2 regions of the Sporosarcina sp. P20a genome follow, and region 2 is predicted to be linked to the other one. Evidence: a T-box and tRNA genes for the amino acid it is inferred to sense, from the RefSeq annotation. Region 2 holds a T-box; the other holds one or more tRNA genes.
The links. A T-box is a leader RNA that pairs with one kind of tRNA and senses whether it is charged. The one in region 2 lies ahead of ileS (isoleucine--tRNA ligase), so its partner is inferred to be a tRNA-Ile.

Region 1 (7,704 bases), on a different contig from region 2:
TACCGTGCAATATGCGTGTCAATACCTCTGATCGTCAACACTTCAGTCGTCAATGCGTTCCACCCTCTTCGCGATTTCCCGCCATACGGAGCGATGAGCTTCCACATTGTCTGCACGCACTGTTGCTACTTCAATAATTCGTAGATTAGCCGTTTTAGCTGTTTGCATCGCCTGTTCAAATGCTGGTGTCGTTTCTACCGCATCATATTGCGCTTCATACATCGCCGCGATATGGTCGAATGTTACATTAGTTGGAGTTCCAAATAATTGCTCATAATGATGTTCAATAGACGCTTGTGGCAAATAGGAGAAAATCCCGCCACCATTGTTATTAATAAGAACAATCGTCAAATCAGTTTGCTGTAAACGGGAAATAATTAATCCGTTAACATCATGTAAAAACGCCAAATCACCAATCAATAAATAGGTTTGGCGTTGACGACCTTCCTGAATACCAAGGGCAGTCGAAACTACCCCGTCAATCCCATTTGCTCCTCTATTGCAGAACAAAGAAATATCGCGATTCGTCTTTTGAAAATGAGTATCCAAGTCCCGAATTGGCATACTGCTGCTGCAGACTACATCAGAGCCATCAGGTAAATTGGCAATAAATTGACGAACGAAGTGACCTTCATCTTGATTGAAATGTTGATCTTCATTCATTACATCTGCGGAAATTTGATTGGCTCTAGTCCATTGTTTCGTATACTCTGTTTGCTCGCTTGGTACATGCACTTGCTGCCAAATACTCGCTGCACTCACTTGCAAATGATGAGTAGTCAGACCAATCGGATCACGATAATTTGGTGAATCATCGACCACGATATACGTTTCTGGACAAGTCTTCTTCAAAAACAACAGTAATGGTTTAGAAATGGGCTGCGGACCAAATCGTATGACACAATCAGGTCGCACATTTTCAGCAAATACTTCACTTTTTAGCAACGCATCATACTGATCAATACAAAGATCGTCACAGTCTGTCGGTACTTGTGAGCGTAGATTGGACAATGGATCACATAGTACAGGCCATTGAAGTGCTCTAGCGAACTGCCAGAAACGTTCTTTATCTAGAGTCGTCGGTTGCTCGCCCATTACGATTATGCCTTTTTTCGCTTGCGCAATGGCCGATTCAAGTACAGTTTTCATTTCTTTCGTTACAGCGAGCTCCCCTACTAACTGTTGCTGGAATCGACTAACAGGCGCTGTGGCTTCCAAGTCAATGAGCAATGGCTCACGAAACGGCACATTTAAATGCACAGGCCCTTGAGGTGCAGTTTTGGCAACGGAAAGAAGTCTAACTGCACGTTGTTCCATGTATCGTAAGATGTCTTCTCTGTTTTCAGGCACAGGGAAGTCGACACTATCTTTGACGTGCTCTCCAAACATGCGAATTTGATCAATCGCCTGTGGAGCACCGACTTCACGTAATTCATGCGGACGATCCGCTGTTATGACGATCAACGGCAGTCTTGCATAAAACGCTTCTGTAATTGCAGGGTGATAGTTCGATGCGGCTGTTCCTGACGTACATAGTAAGACAACCGGTTGTCCAGTCGCCTTTACTAAACCAAGTGCGTAAAAAGCTGCTGAACGCTCATCGGTATGCATATAAGTCTGCATGTCTTCAGAGTTCGTAAACGCATACGCAAGAGGTGTCGATCTAGAGCCAGGACTTATAACCGCCTTGGTTGCTCCTTGCCGTATAAGCGCATCTGTTAAGCGGAGCACATAACTCGTTAATCCTGTTTCGTGATCATTCATGTAAACGGCCTCCGAGCGCGCGCAACACAGGACGGAATTTCACCCATGTTTCCGCATATTCTTCCGTTGGTGTAGAATCGGCTACAATACCACCGCCCGCATACAAATAAGCATCATTGCCCGTTAGCAGTCCTGAACGGATCGCTACCGCAAATTCTCCATTACCCGCAGAATCCGCCCATCCAATCGGCCCTGCATAAAAGCCGCGGTCCATCTGCTCTTCTTCCCGAATAATTTCAAGCGCTTTCTGACGTGGAACTCCACCTAAAGCAGGTGTCGGATGAAGTGCTTCTACTAAACGAAATATATCCATGTCATGCGCAAGCTCTCCTTCAACCGGAGTGAATAAATGCTGGATATCCCGTACTTTCAAGAGCTTTGGTGTTTTATTTACTCGTAATGATGTACAAAATTCCGCAAAGACTTGTGTAATCATATCGACTACATACTGATGTTCTTCACGATTTTTCTTATCTCGTAACAACACTTCCCCAAGCCGCTGATCTTCTTGGGACGTTTTTCCACGTTCAATAGAACCCGCTACACATGCAGAATATGCATGTCCATTATAAATCTCAACCAGTCTCTCCGGTGTTGCACCGAAAAACATTTCATCGCCAATTTGCAGTCCGAAGTGATAACTAGCGGACTGTTCATTCGTAATCGTATGCAACGCAGCAGCCTTTTGGAATTCTTCTTCAAACGTCAATTTTATTTTACGTGCAATGACGACTTTCTCTGCCTCTTGCGCTTTAATATGTGATGTCACGTGCTCTACAGCATCCATATAACGGTCCGTAGCCAATTCTGTCTGTTTGATCACGTTAGGCTTTCCTTGGAAAGTGAATTCGTCAACTTGTGCAATATGGATCAAACGGTCACGTTCGTGACGCAATGCTTCAAAGTCTGCTGCCGCTTGCGGTTCTTCCGTAATATAATTAATCGACACATACGTTTTACCTTTTTCTATTTTCAGTTGGAATAAAGGCACAGTGAAATAAGCGGCTGGAAAAGCACTCCATTCATCATCTTGGCGTGTATGAGGATCAAAAGAAAACCCTCCAAACAACACCGGATCAATATCTTTTTCTTCTTTAATCAACCCTTCACATAACGTTACCCATTGTGAAGATATCGACTGAAAACGATCCCTCTCCGCTGTTAAAACTGTAGCCTGACCTAAACCGACAAGTTTTACCGTCTTGTCTGCATTCTGCCAGAAGAAACGATGCTCACCATAATGTGAAAGGCCTGCTTCAAAAAAAGCAAGCGGACTTAGCGTTTCAACTTCTAATGTTTCCGTAAAAAAACGAGATTCAGCGCTTGTTGCCGGAACCGTCTTTTCTCGATCGGTTAATTTCCGAATCATCCCACTCTCTCCTTCTCATCATGCTATATGTTTTTCGACAATTTACGTTCAGACATCATTTCTCTGAACGATAAGTACCTCTATTCTAGCACATTGGACGCTGTACTTAATATATAATGTCTCGCTGTATAGGTGAGCATTCGACAAATATCTTTTGTCATTGTCTCTTCTTACCTAACCGCTTGTTTTTGTTGTATACTATCAGATGATGACTACATATATAAGGAGAGATTACCCGTGCAACACACAATAGAAACCGATACTGGCTGGAGAGTTTGGTGGCAACTGACACGCCCACATACATTGACTGCCGCTTTTGCACCTGTCTTTTTAGGTACCATGATTGCGCTACAATACGGTCCGCTTCATTTCCCACTATTTTTAGCGATGCTTGTAGCCAGTTTATTTTTGCAGATGGCTACAAATATGTTCAATGAATACTATGATTTCAAACGAGGACTCGATGATGAACACTCAATTGGTATTGGCGGGACAATCGTCCGCAATGGCGTACAGCCTAAGACCGTATTAAATTTAGCACTCATTCTGTATGGCTTATCTGTATTTCTCGGTATTTACATTTGTATGGAAACGTCCTGGTGGCTTGCTGCTGTGGGGTCCGTTGCTATGTTAATTGGCTATTTGTATACGGGCGGACCCTACCCGATCGCTTACACTCCATTCGGCGAGCTGGTTTCTGGATTCATCATGGGGATGCTATTAATTTTGATTGCATTCTACATTCAAACAGGAACTGTCACTGGCAATGCAATCTTGTTATCTGTTCCAAGCATGCTATTAGTCGGAGCAATTATGTTGGCAAATAATATTCGAGATATTGTACAAGATACTAAGGGCGGCAGAAAGACTATGGCGATTCTCGTAGGACGAAAAAATGCTGTAACGATATTGGCTACGTTTTTCATCGTGTCGTATGCATGGATCATTACACTCGTTGTGACAGGCCATGTGTCTGCATGGGCATTACTCGTACTACTGAGCATTCCAAAACCGCTACATGCTACGAAAACATTCCGCACGTATGAACAACCCATTCAAGTCATGCCAGCAATGAAAGATACAGGCGTGACCAATACGTTGTTTGGACTGCTACTTGGTATTGGCATTCTCATTGCTCACTTCATCTGAATAAATTGTATCAACAACGTCCACACTGAAAAAAGTGGACGTTTTTTTGTTGTAAAGGTTTACCCTAGCTTGTAAACAGGGAAAGACTGAAATAAGAAAGCTTTCTCGGACTGCATTGGTCAACTAAGAAAGCCATATAGAAAGGGTCGTGACTATATTGTTAACAACTAACCAAATTCAACAACTCGAAAAAGAATTACGAGCTATGGAAGATCGTTTGACTGAAACAGAAAATGAGACGGAGATTGTTAAAACTGCACAAGATGATGTAGGCGAATTATCGATGTATGATAATCACCCCGCTGATATGGGAACAGAGTTATATGAGCGTGAAAAGGACATGGCACTCAACACACACGCTGAAGGTGAACTGGAGAAAGTCCAGAACGCACTACAAGCTATCAAAGACGGCACGTACGGCACATGTGAGGTTTGTGGTAAGGAAATACAAGTAGAGCGCTTAGAAGCCATACCTTACACTACTGTGTGTATTGAAGATGCGCAAAAAGATGTTCCGACTGATCGACCGGTTGAAGATGATTTATTAAAGATGGCGGACCCCAATTCATTTGCAGCACGAAGGGAAGGAGACGCAATAGATTACGAAGATAGCTTTCAAGAAATCGCCCAGTCCGGCACATCTGAAACTCCTTCAGACTTCTCAGGTAATAAAAATCGGGACTATGATGATCTGTACGATGAAGAAAATGAAGATAGCGTTGAAGAATATGAAGAGTTTGCAGTGTTTGACATTACAGGTGAACCAGCCGGCTTTGTGCACAATGAACAAGCGATCAGATATGAAGATGAATTGGATGAGGAAGGTATTGAATCACCATTGGGTGACATTCCTTATAAAGAACGTGACAGCTATATTGATGCAGAGGAAGATAAGTAATTTTAAAACAGTACGTCATACAAGTACTCCTTGTAGAACGTACTGTTTTTTTACGTGCTTTCGTTCCATAAGTACAGTAGACTTAGCATAAAATTTACTATCTGTTTAAAGAGTGAAAGTGGAAGCTAGCTAGGCACAACTTTAATGCATATCCCCTTCATATTACTCTCAGTTGCTTTCTACATAACTTAATTGGATAATAGAAAAAAGGTACTGCACAGTTGTGCAATACCTTTTTTTATGTATGACCCCTACGGGATTCGAACCCGTGATACCGCCGTGAAAGGGCGGTGTCTTAACCGCTTGACCAAGGGGCCAAAAATATGGCGGAGAAGGAGGGATTCGAACCCTCGCACCGCTTTCGCGATCTACACCCTTAGCAGGGGCGCCTCTTGAGCCACTTGAGTACTTCCCCATAAAAATGGCTCCGCAGGTAAGACTCGAACTTACGACCGATCGGTTAACAGCCGATTGCTCTACCACTGAGCTACTGCGGAATGGTGGGCCTAAGTGGACTCGAACCACCGACCTCACGCTTATCAGGCGTGCGCTCTAACCAGCTGAGCTATAGGCCCCTATTGGAGCGGGTGGGGAGAATCGAACTCCCATCATCAGCTTGGAAGGCTGAGGTTTTACCACTAAACTACACCCGCATTTATGGTGGCTCAGGACGGAATCGAACCGCCGACACAAGGATTTTCAGTCCTTTGCTCTACCGACTGAGCTACTGAGCCACATTTGTTACTACTAGAAAGACGCTTTTCAAAGCGTATGTATAAAATGGCGGTCCCGACGGGAATCGAACCCGCGATCTCCTGCGTGACAGGCAGGCATGTTAACCGCTACACCACGGGACCATTGGTTGCGGGGACAGGATTTGAACCTGTGACCTTTGGGTTATGAGCCCAACGAGCTACCACTGCTCCACCCCGCGATAATACAAATGTTTCTTTTTCTAATACTTAACGCCTTTATTATCTTAACATAACTACTTAGTAAAGTAAAGCTATTGTTAAAGTAAATATGGCGGAGGAAGAGGGATTCGAACCCCCGCGGGCTTTAACACCCCTGTCGGTTTTCAAGACCGATCCCTTCAGCCGGGCTTGGGTATTCCTCCGTGAATTAAATAATCTGGTGGACCTTGCAGGACTCGAACCTGCGACCGGACGGTTATGAGCCGTCTGCTCTAACCAACTGAGCTAAAGGTCCTTAGGATAGCGGCGGAGGGATTTGAACCCCCGACCCTACGGGTATGAACCGTATGCTCTAGCCAACTGAGCTACGCCGCTGCAATTAGTCAGCCGTGTGATTTATTGGTGGAGCCTAACGGGATCGAACCGTTGACCTCCTGCGTGCAAGGCAGGCGCTCTCCCAGCTGAGCTAAGGCCCCAATAAGTGGTCGGGAAGACAGGATTCGAACCTGCGACCCCTTGGTCCCAAACCAAGTGCTCTACCAAGCTGAGCTACTTCCCGACTATGTAAAATGAGTTTTTTAAGAAATATGGCGCGCCTGGCAGGAGTCGAACCCACAACCTTCTGATCCGTAGTCAGACGCTCTATCCAATTGAGCTACAGGCGCATATTATGAAATTAAATGGTGCCGAGAACCGGAATCGAACCGGTACGGTAGTCACCTACCGCAGGATTTTAAGTCCTGTGCGTCTGCCAGTTCCGCCACCCCGGCAAGAGTGGAAATTAAAAGCGGAAGACGGGATTCGAACCCGCGACCCCGACCTTGGCAAGGTCGTATTCTACCACTGAACTACTTCCGCATAAATAAATGCGGGTGAAGGGAGTCGAACCCCCACGCCCGAAGGCACTAGATCCTAAGTCTAGCGTGTCTGCCAGTTCCACCACACCCGCGATATGTTTCGGCAAAAAATAATGGTGAGCCGTACAGGATTCGAACCTGTGACCCTCTGATTAAAAGTCAGATGCTCTACCAACTGAGCTAACGGCTCGTACTAAGTGGTGCCGGCGAAAGGACTTGAACCCTCAACCTACTGATTACAAGTCAGTTGCTCTACCAGTTGAGCTACACCGGCAGGTGTAGATTATATGGTGGAGGATGACGGGCTCGAACCGCCGACCCCCTGCTTGTAAGGCAGGTGCTCTCCCAGCTGAGCTAATCCTCCTGGGTATAATATTAGTTTTAAAAATAGTATGTTCTTGTTCTAAATGATCACTAGATTATGTATGAAATACTCAGTGTGAATCTTAAGAAAAGAATTGCCTGGCGACGTCTTACTCTCACAGGGGGAAACCCCCAACTACCATCAGCGCTGAAGAGCTTAACTTCCGTGTTCGGTATAGGAACGGGTGTGACCTCTTCGCCATCGTCACCAGACTATGTATCCTCGTTCTTGAGGACATTTATTATTATAACACTTGTTGTTATTAATGCAAGCATTATTTTTAATAATTTTTGAGTAAAGCTTGTTCACTCAAAACTGAATAAAAGACATTGGTGTAGTTCAAGTAACTACTTTTTAAAATAGGTTAAGTCCTCGATCGATTAGTATCT
Region 2 (7,704 bases):
ACTATCGTGGAGAGCAGGCTGATGATTTATTCCAGGTTGGTTGTATTGGGTTGTTGAAAGCCATAGACAATTTCGATTTAAAACATAATGTCCGGTTTTCCACCTACGCTGTGCCGATGATCATTGGAGAAATCAAGCGACATCTTCGTGATCACCATGCTGTTCGTGTATCCAGATCATTACGTGATATCGCGTATAAAGCCATCAGGGCAAAAGAACAATATGTCAACGAACATCAACACGAACCAAGAATTTCAGATCTCGAGAAGATTACAGGTATACCGGAAGAAGATATACTCTTTGCCTTAGATGCCATACAAGACCCTATGTCGTTGCACGAGCCAATGAATAGCGATGGCGGCGATCCGATTTATATGATGGACCAGTTACATGATCAGAGAGTATCTGAAGACCGCTGGATGAACTATGTGTCCATTAAAGATAAGATGGGCGAGCTGGACGAACGTCAACAGCTAATCGTCTCCAAACGATTTTACCTCGGTCAGACGCAAACCGAAATCGCCAAGGAGCTCGGGATCTCACAAGCGCAAATCTCGAGAATTGAGAAGCATGCGATGGAACAGATTCGGCTTGGGATTGAGCAGAAGAAGTAATAGATTTCAACTGATGTATATAAGACTGTCCTTCACATTATTACTTGTGAAGGGCGGTTTTTTGTTTTGTTAGCGAAGCGAGTGTGCGCCTATAACAATGATTAACGTGTGTGATCGTTGGCGGCATGATAGTATCCTACACCCTATAACTATCACGTCAAGCGCTCATTAATTCGCCTAAGTGATCATAATAAATGTATAAGTGCTCATTAATCACCATAATCGATCATACTTAGTCGGTGAACGCTCTAAATAGCCAATAAGTGATCAAACAGCCTTCATAACCGCTCATTAAGCTTTTGCTCTATACCGTACATGAACTTATACATAGAATGTTAAAAAGCTTCACTATTTAAAATGAAGTCCGGAACTAATTACGGTCTAACGTAACGATGTAAGTGTAAGAGGTGGCGACTTCCAGAGGACCAGCGCAATATTTCACTTTGAAGTCAGTTTTCCTACGTTCTCATTAAAACTCACTATGCATAGTATGAAAGAAGGAGGGGAAACTATGCGTTTTTCCAGCTTGCAGAAAAAAGAAGTCATTGAACTGAAAAAAGGTTCTTTCCTTGGTTTTGTTCAAGATGCCACAATTGACATCGAAAAGGGTCAGATTGCGCAACTTCATATAGGCGAACTTGAACGCTCCTTTTTCTCAGACAGCAAGTCAAAGGGTGTTCAAAAAATCAATTACAAAGACGTCATGACGATTGGAAAAGATATTATCTTGATTGAGAATAAACGTCTCAACTAATGACTTATCGTTGATATATAATGCCCTAATTGATACAATGAAATAAAGATGATGAAAAGTAGTGATAATATGGAACAAGTAGAACAACGACTAGCAACTATACAAAAACAAATAAACGAAGCATGTGAAACGTCAAATCGCAGCTCGAATGACATCACGCTAATAGCTGTCACGAAGCAAGTATCTTCCGCTAGAGCGCAATCCCTACTAGACATTGGGATTACGGACTTAGGAGAAAATCGTCTCGAAGGATTGCTCGAAAAACAAGAAGCGATTGAACATCGGGTAAATTGGCACTTCATCGGGAACTTACAGACGCGCAAAGTTAAAGAATTAGTCAATACGATTGACTGCCTTCATTCTTTGGACCGGTTAAGTCTTGCGAAAGAAGTGAATAAGCGGGCAAGTAAGCCGCTAGATTGTTTTGTACAAGTCAATGTATCAGGCGAAGAATCTAAATCCGGGATCACTCCGGATGAAGTAGATATGTTCTTTGAACAATTGGCAACTTACGAAAATATTCATGTAATTGGACTCATGACAATGGCGCAAAATACTGATGATGAATCTGTAGTTCGCAACACATTCCGTTCTTTACGTGAACTACGAGACAGAATCGCAGCTAAAGAATTGTCTTATGCACCGTGTACCAAACTGTCCATGGGAATGTCTAATGACTTTATAATCGCGATAGAAGAAGGTGCAACGCATATACGTATCGGCACTGCATTGGCCGGGTCAGAAAGCGGGGAAACTGAATGAGCCTCAAAAAACGACTGGAAAAAATGTTTTGGGTACAGGAAGAAGACTTAGTTCAACAACCGAAAGCTCAAAATAAACCAACAAAAGGTGAACAAGCAATGGCTCGCAAAGAGATGAAGAAGTTAGGTGGTAAGAAACGAGCTGTCAATAGTCGTCCTCAAGCATCTCAGCAACCACCATCGTCTACACAAGCGCCAGTGATTAGTCTACAAAGTCTTCAAAAATCATCAAAAGTCATTCTACTCGAGCCGCGTTCATATGCAGAAGTAGAGGATATTGCAGAACATCTAAAAAACCGCCGTTCTGTCGTAGTGAACTTACAGCAGATAGAACGGGATCAAGGATTTCGTATTATTGATTTCCTGAGTGGTACAGTTTATGCCCTTGGTGGCGACATTCAACGAATTGGCGCAGATATATTTTTATGTGCACCCGACAACGTAGAAGTAGCCGGTAAAATTACGGAATTTCTATCAGAACAACAAGAACGATAGGCTACGCAACTTAGAACTTTCAACCAATGAAAGTCGAACAATTTGAATGAGGTGTACATGTTATTATGATCGCATTATTAAATAATTCTTATTTATTGATCTCTGGAGCCCTACAATTATATTCTATCCTGTTGGTCATTTATATTTTAATGTCATGGGTTCCTTCTACTAGAGAAACCAAATTTGGGCAGCTTATAGCAAAAGTAGCAGAACCTTATTTAGGTTTTTTCCGTAAGTTCATACCGCCATTTGGTATGATTGATTTTTCACCGATTGTTGCATTACTATCATTACAATTAATTAGCCGAGGGATTGGTCAGATTTATTTAATGATCTTCCAAGCATTAGTAAATTAAGTATAACCTTAACTGAAATTGGAAATCCTCACAAGGTGGGGATTTTTTTATATAAGGAGAAGAAATAGAATGGATTCGATATTTCAACATTTTCGTAAAGAAGAACAACCGTTTATTGAAAAAGTAAATAGTTGGGTTAAAGAAGTAGAAGATACGTACGCACCTAAGCTAACTGAGTTTATGGATCCACGTCAGCGCTTCATAACAGAATCAATTGTGAGGAATTCAGATCTTACGTTGACGGCTGAAGGTGGTTTTCACGATGCGGAACGCCAGCGTGTGTTAATCTACCCTGATTATTACACTCCGACCAAAGAGGATTTTCAAATCAGTATATATAAGGTGAACTATCCGCAGAAATTCGTCACAATGAAGCATTCCCAACTACTTGGATCTTTACTGTCTGTTGGAATTGAGCGTTCGCGGTTTGGTGATATTCAACTAACCGAAGAAGCAGTACAATTTGCGGTTGCTCAGGAAGTGTCTGAATACATCCATGTCCATTTCACCCAAGTCGGCAAAGTGAAAGTTTCGGTAGAGCCAGTTCTGATCACAGAAGACTTCATCAATGTAAAAGAAGAGTGGACGGAAGAGCTTCATATTGTCAGTTCATTGCGTTTGGATGTAGTTGTAGCGGCATTAACAAACAGTTCAAGAGCTAAAGCTTCGTCACTTATTAAGGCGGAGAAAGTAAAAGTGAACTGGGCTATGATTGATCAACAAGCATTTGAAGTAGAAGAATATGATGTTCTATCCATCAGAGGATATGGCCGCTTTAGAATCATGAGTATCGAAGGCCGTACAAAGAAAGATAAAATTCGGGTGATGATCGGTGCGCTAGTCTGAATTGAATCCTTGATAAATTAAGAAAAGTAGTGTTTAATCAAGTAGTAAACACAATCACACTGTGAACTATGTAAGCATACTGAAAGGAGAAAGCGTATTATGGCTTTAACCCCTACGGATATACATAACAAAACGTTTAATACGAAATTTCGTGGCTATGATGAAGATGAAGTGAATGGTTTTCTAGAACAACTGATGAAAGACTATGAAAATGTACTAAAGAAAAATGAAGATCTTGAAAAAACGGTTTCTGATAATGAAGTAAAGATTACTCACTTTAATTTAATAGAAGAAACGATGCAAAAATCGATTCTAATTGCACAAGAAGCTGCAGAAGACGTTCGTAAAAATGCTATTCAAGAATCAAAGTTAATCATTTCCGAAGCAGAAAAGAATGCAGACCGTCTTGTGAATGACGCACTCGCGCAGGCAAGAAAGATTGCTCTTGAAGTGGAAGTGTTGAAGAAACAGTCAAAAGTATTCAAAAGCCGTTTCAAGATGATGGTAGAAGCACAACTTGATATGATCAATACAGAAGATTGGGACGACCTATTGAAGTATGAGTTGGATACATCCAGCGTAGAAAGTGTAGCTGAGCAAGAGTTAGATATTCCGAATGTAGACAGTCTAGACGAAGAACTAGTTAAGAAGAAGGAAGAAGCTTGACAACTTCCGAACACATTTTTATAATGAAAAGTAAATCAAAACGAAGAAGCGTTGACGGAAAGAGTACTTTCTGATATTGCCCATAGCGAGCCGGGGGCGGTGTAAGCCCGGTGGTACATCAAAAAGGAAAATCACTCCTGAGCTAGAACCTTTATGTAAATCTTGGTTCTCGGTATCACACTGCCGTTATTAGTGTCTAAGCGGCAATTGCTTTATGCAATTGCAAGTAGGGTGGTACCGCGAGAATGAACCTCGTCCCTTTTTGGGATGGGGTTTTTCTGATTTCTCAAGCGTAAGAGTGCCTGGAACTAGTTGATTTCATTTCTACAGAAAAAATGAATCACCCATATTTTAAGGAGGAATTATAATGGAATATAAAGATACATTGCTTATGCCAAAAACTGATTTCCCTATGCGTGGCAACCTGCCAAATAATGAGCCGAAAATGCAGGAAGAGTGGAATGAAAAGAATATCTATCAGCAAGTGCAGGAACGTACTGCAGATCGTCCGTCCTTCATATTGCATGATGGACCTCCCTATGCGAACGGTGACTTACACATGGGTCACGCACTTAACAAAGTATTAAAAGATTTTATCATTCGTTATAAATCAATGTCTGGCTTCCGTGCTCCGTATGTACCGGGGTGGGATACACATGGTTTGCCGATTGAGCAAGCACTTGTAAATAAAAAAGTCGATCGCAAGAAAATGAGCACGGCTGAATTCCGTAAAATGTGTGAAGAGTATGCACTTCAACAAATCGACAATCAACGTACGCAATTTAAACGTTTAGGTGTTCGCGGAGATTGGGACAATCCATATATCACGTTGAAGCCTGAATTTGAATCTCGTCAAATTCAAGTATTTGGTGAAATGGCTAAAAAAGGATATATCTATAAAGGATTAAAGCCTGTTTATTGGTCACCTTCAAGTGAGACAGCGTTGGCAGAAGCAGAAATCGAATATCAGGATAAAAAGTCTGCATCTATTTATGTAAGCTTCCCAATCCAAGACGGAAAAGGTGTACTGGATCATGATGTGAAGTTCCTGATCTGGACAACAACGCCTTGGACAATTCCTGCAAACTTAGGAATTTCTGTTCATCCTAAATTTACGTATGCAGTAGTAAAAGTACAAAATGAGAAATTTGTAGTAGCAAAAGACTTAGTGGAGTATTTGGCGAAAGAACTGGAATGGGAAGAGTACTCAATCGAAAAGGAAATTCAAGGTGTAGAGCTTGATCGCATCGTTGCGAGACATCCATTCTATGATCGTGATTCATTAGTTATGCTAGGTGAGCATGTTACTGCAGATGCTGGTACAGGCTGTGTTCACACAGCACCAGGTCACGGTGAAGATGACTTCTACGTGAGTAAGCAATACGGAATCGATGCATTATCTCCAATTGATGACCGCGGTGTCATGACGGAAGAAGCACCGTTCTTCGAAGGTATGTTCTATGAAGATGCGAATAAAGCAGTGACTGAAAAACTGGAAGAAGTCGGAGCGCTTCAAAAGTTGTCATTCTTCACTCACTCGTATCCGCATGATTGGCGTACAAAGAAGCCGGTCATCTACCGTGCGACTGCACAATGGTTCGCTTCTATTGAATCGTTTAGAAGTGATTTACTCGAAGCAATTCGTACTACTACATTCACACCTTCTTGGGGTGAAACGCGTTTATTCAATATGGTCCGTGACCGTGGCGACTGGTGTATTTCTCGTCAGCGTGTATGGGGTGTTCCAATCCCGGTATTCTATGCGGAAAATGGCGAAGTAATTCTGACAGATGAAACGGTCAGTCATGTAGCAGATTTATTCCGTGAGCATGGATCAAATGTTTGGTTCGAACGTTCTGCAAAAGAACTATTACCTGAAGGCTACACGCACGAAGGAAGTCCAAATGGCGAGTTCACGAAAGAAACGGACATTATGGATGTCTGGTTCGACTCTGGAACAACACATCAAGGTGTACTTGATGAACGTGATAACCTTCGTTATCCGGCAGATTTATATCTTGAAGGTTCCGATCAATATCGCGGTTGGTTTAACTCGTCATTGACGACTAGCGTAGCGATCAATGGTATTGCACCGTACAAGGGCATCTTGAGCCATGGTTTCACATTGGACAAAAATGGCCGTAAGATGAGTAAATCTCTAGGGAATGTAATCGTCCCTTCAAAAGTCATCAATCAACTTGGCGCAGACATCGTGCGTCTATGGGTATCATCTGTAGATTATACAGCTGATGTTCGTGTGTCTGATTCGAACTTTAAGCAAGTTTCAGAAGTCTACCGTAAGATCCGTAATACAATTCGTTTCTTGCACGGTAACGTAGCCGACTTTAATCCAGCTACAGATCGTGTAGCATTTGATGATATGCGTGCAGTTGATCAGTACGTCTATGTGAAGTTGCAAGATTTGACTGAGGAAGTGCTTACAGCTTACGAGCAGTATGCGTTCCCTACTGTCTACCACGCAATCAATAATTTCTGTACAGGTGTATTGAGCTCGCTTTACCTGGATATTGCGAAAGATGTAGTCTATATCGAAGCTGAGAATCAACCAGATCGTCGTGCAATGCAGTCGGTGATGCATGATACCTTGATTACACTAGTCAAGCTCATCACGCCAATCTTGCCACACACAGCAGACGAAATGTGGAAATATATTCAGTACGTTAAAGAAGATAGTGTCCAATTGACGGATATGCCTGAAGCTGAACATAAAGGCGAAGTAGCGGACAAGCTTCGTGAGCGCTTCGATAACTTGATGGATATTCGTGATGATGTCTTGAAAGCTCTTGAAGAAGCACGAAACGCGAAAGTAATCGGGAAATCTTTGGAGGCAAAAGTTACTGTTGTATTGCCTGAAGCTCAACGTGGTATTTTGCAAGCAGAGGATATTGATTTCGCACAATTCTTCATCGTCTCGGACTTTGAAGAGAGTACAGATGCAGAGTTGCCGAATGCATTGAAACTAGAAAATGCAACGGTCTTGGTAGAACCTGCTGAAGGTGAAAAATGTGAACGATGCTGGACAATCTCTGAAACAGTTGGAGAAGATGCAGAACATTCGACACTATGTACACGATGCGCGACTGTTGTGAAAGAAAACTATGCGTAAGCAATTTTGATGTTACAGCCATCATCATTCATTCGTGGATGATGATGGCTTTTTTTACATAGCGGGACTAACAAACGTAATGGAA

Region 1: it encodes a tRNA-Ile, which carries the amino acid that the T-box ahead of ileS (isoleucine--tRNA ligase) is inferred to sense. The anticodon was not compared.

The regions. Positions count from the first base shown of each region.
Region 1 covers NZ_PDYT01000005.1:122,162-129,865, forward strand. The annotation lists gene menH (2-succinyl-6-hydroxy-2,4-cyclohexadiene-1-carboxylate synthase) at 1-53, opposite strand, end outside; gene menD (2-succinyl-5-enolpyruvyl-6-hydroxy-3-cyclohexene-1-carboxylic-acid synthase) at 43-1,764, opposite strand; gene CSV72_RS07650 (isochorismate synthase) at 1,757-3,133, opposite strand; gene CSV72_RS07655 (1,4-dihydroxy-2-naphthoate polyprenyltransferase) at 3,371-4,282, shown strand; gene CSV72_RS07660 (TraR/DksA C4-type zinc finger protein) at 4,440-5,180, shown strand; tRNA gene CSV72_RS07665 (tRNA-Glu) at 5,426-5,497, opposite strand; tRNA gene CSV72_RS07670 (tRNA-Ser) at 5,505-5,595, opposite strand; tRNA gene CSV72_RS07675 (tRNA-Asn) at 5,603-5,677, opposite strand; tRNA gene CSV72_RS07680 (tRNA-Ile) at 5,679-5,755, opposite strand; tRNA gene CSV72_RS07685 (tRNA-Gly) at 5,760-5,833, opposite strand; tRNA gene CSV72_RS07690 (tRNA-Phe) at 5,839-5,914, opposite strand; tRNA gene CSV72_RS07695 (tRNA-Asp) at 5,962-6,037, opposite strand; tRNA gene CSV72_RS07700 (tRNA-Met) at 6,040-6,114, opposite strand; tRNA gene CSV72_RS07705 (tRNA-Ser) at 6,205-6,297, opposite strand; tRNA gene CSV72_RS07710 (tRNA-Ile) at 6,313-6,389, opposite strand; tRNA gene CSV72_RS07715 (tRNA-Met) at 6,396-6,469, opposite strand; tRNA gene CSV72_RS07720 (tRNA-Ala) at 6,495-6,570, opposite strand; tRNA gene CSV72_RS07725 (tRNA-Pro) at 6,577-6,653, opposite strand; tRNA gene CSV72_RS07730 (tRNA-Arg) at 6,683-6,759, opposite strand; tRNA gene CSV72_RS07735 (tRNA-Leu) at 6,776-6,864, opposite strand; tRNA gene CSV72_RS07740 (tRNA-Gly) at 6,881-6,952, opposite strand; tRNA gene CSV72_RS07745 (tRNA-Leu) at 6,962-7,043, opposite strand; tRNA gene CSV72_RS07750 (tRNA-Lys) at 7,066-7,141, opposite strand; tRNA gene CSV72_RS07755 (tRNA-Thr) at 7,150-7,225, opposite strand; tRNA gene CSV72_RS07760 (tRNA-Val) at 7,240-7,315, opposite strand; rRNA gene rrf (5S ribosomal RNA) at 7,412-7,527, opposite strand.
Region 2 covers NZ_PDYT01000006.1:13,256-20,959, reverse strand. The annotation lists gene sigG (RNA polymerase sporulation sigma factor SigG) at 1-614, shown strand, start outside; gene CSV72_RS07865 (PRC-barrel domain-containing protein) at 1,126-1,368, shown strand; gene CSV72_RS07860 (YggS family pyridoxal phosphate-dependent enzyme) at 1,420-2,130, shown strand; gene CSV72_RS07855 (cell division protein SepF) at 2,127-2,624, shown strand; gene CSV72_RS07850 (YggT family protein) at 2,690-2,980, shown strand; gene CSV72_RS07845 (YlmH family RNA-binding protein) at 3,050-3,826, shown strand; gene CSV72_RS07840 (DivIVA domain-containing protein) at 3,926-4,492, shown strand; T-box leader at 4,535-4,755, shown strand; gene ileS (isoleucine--tRNA ligase) at 4,860-7,619, shown strand.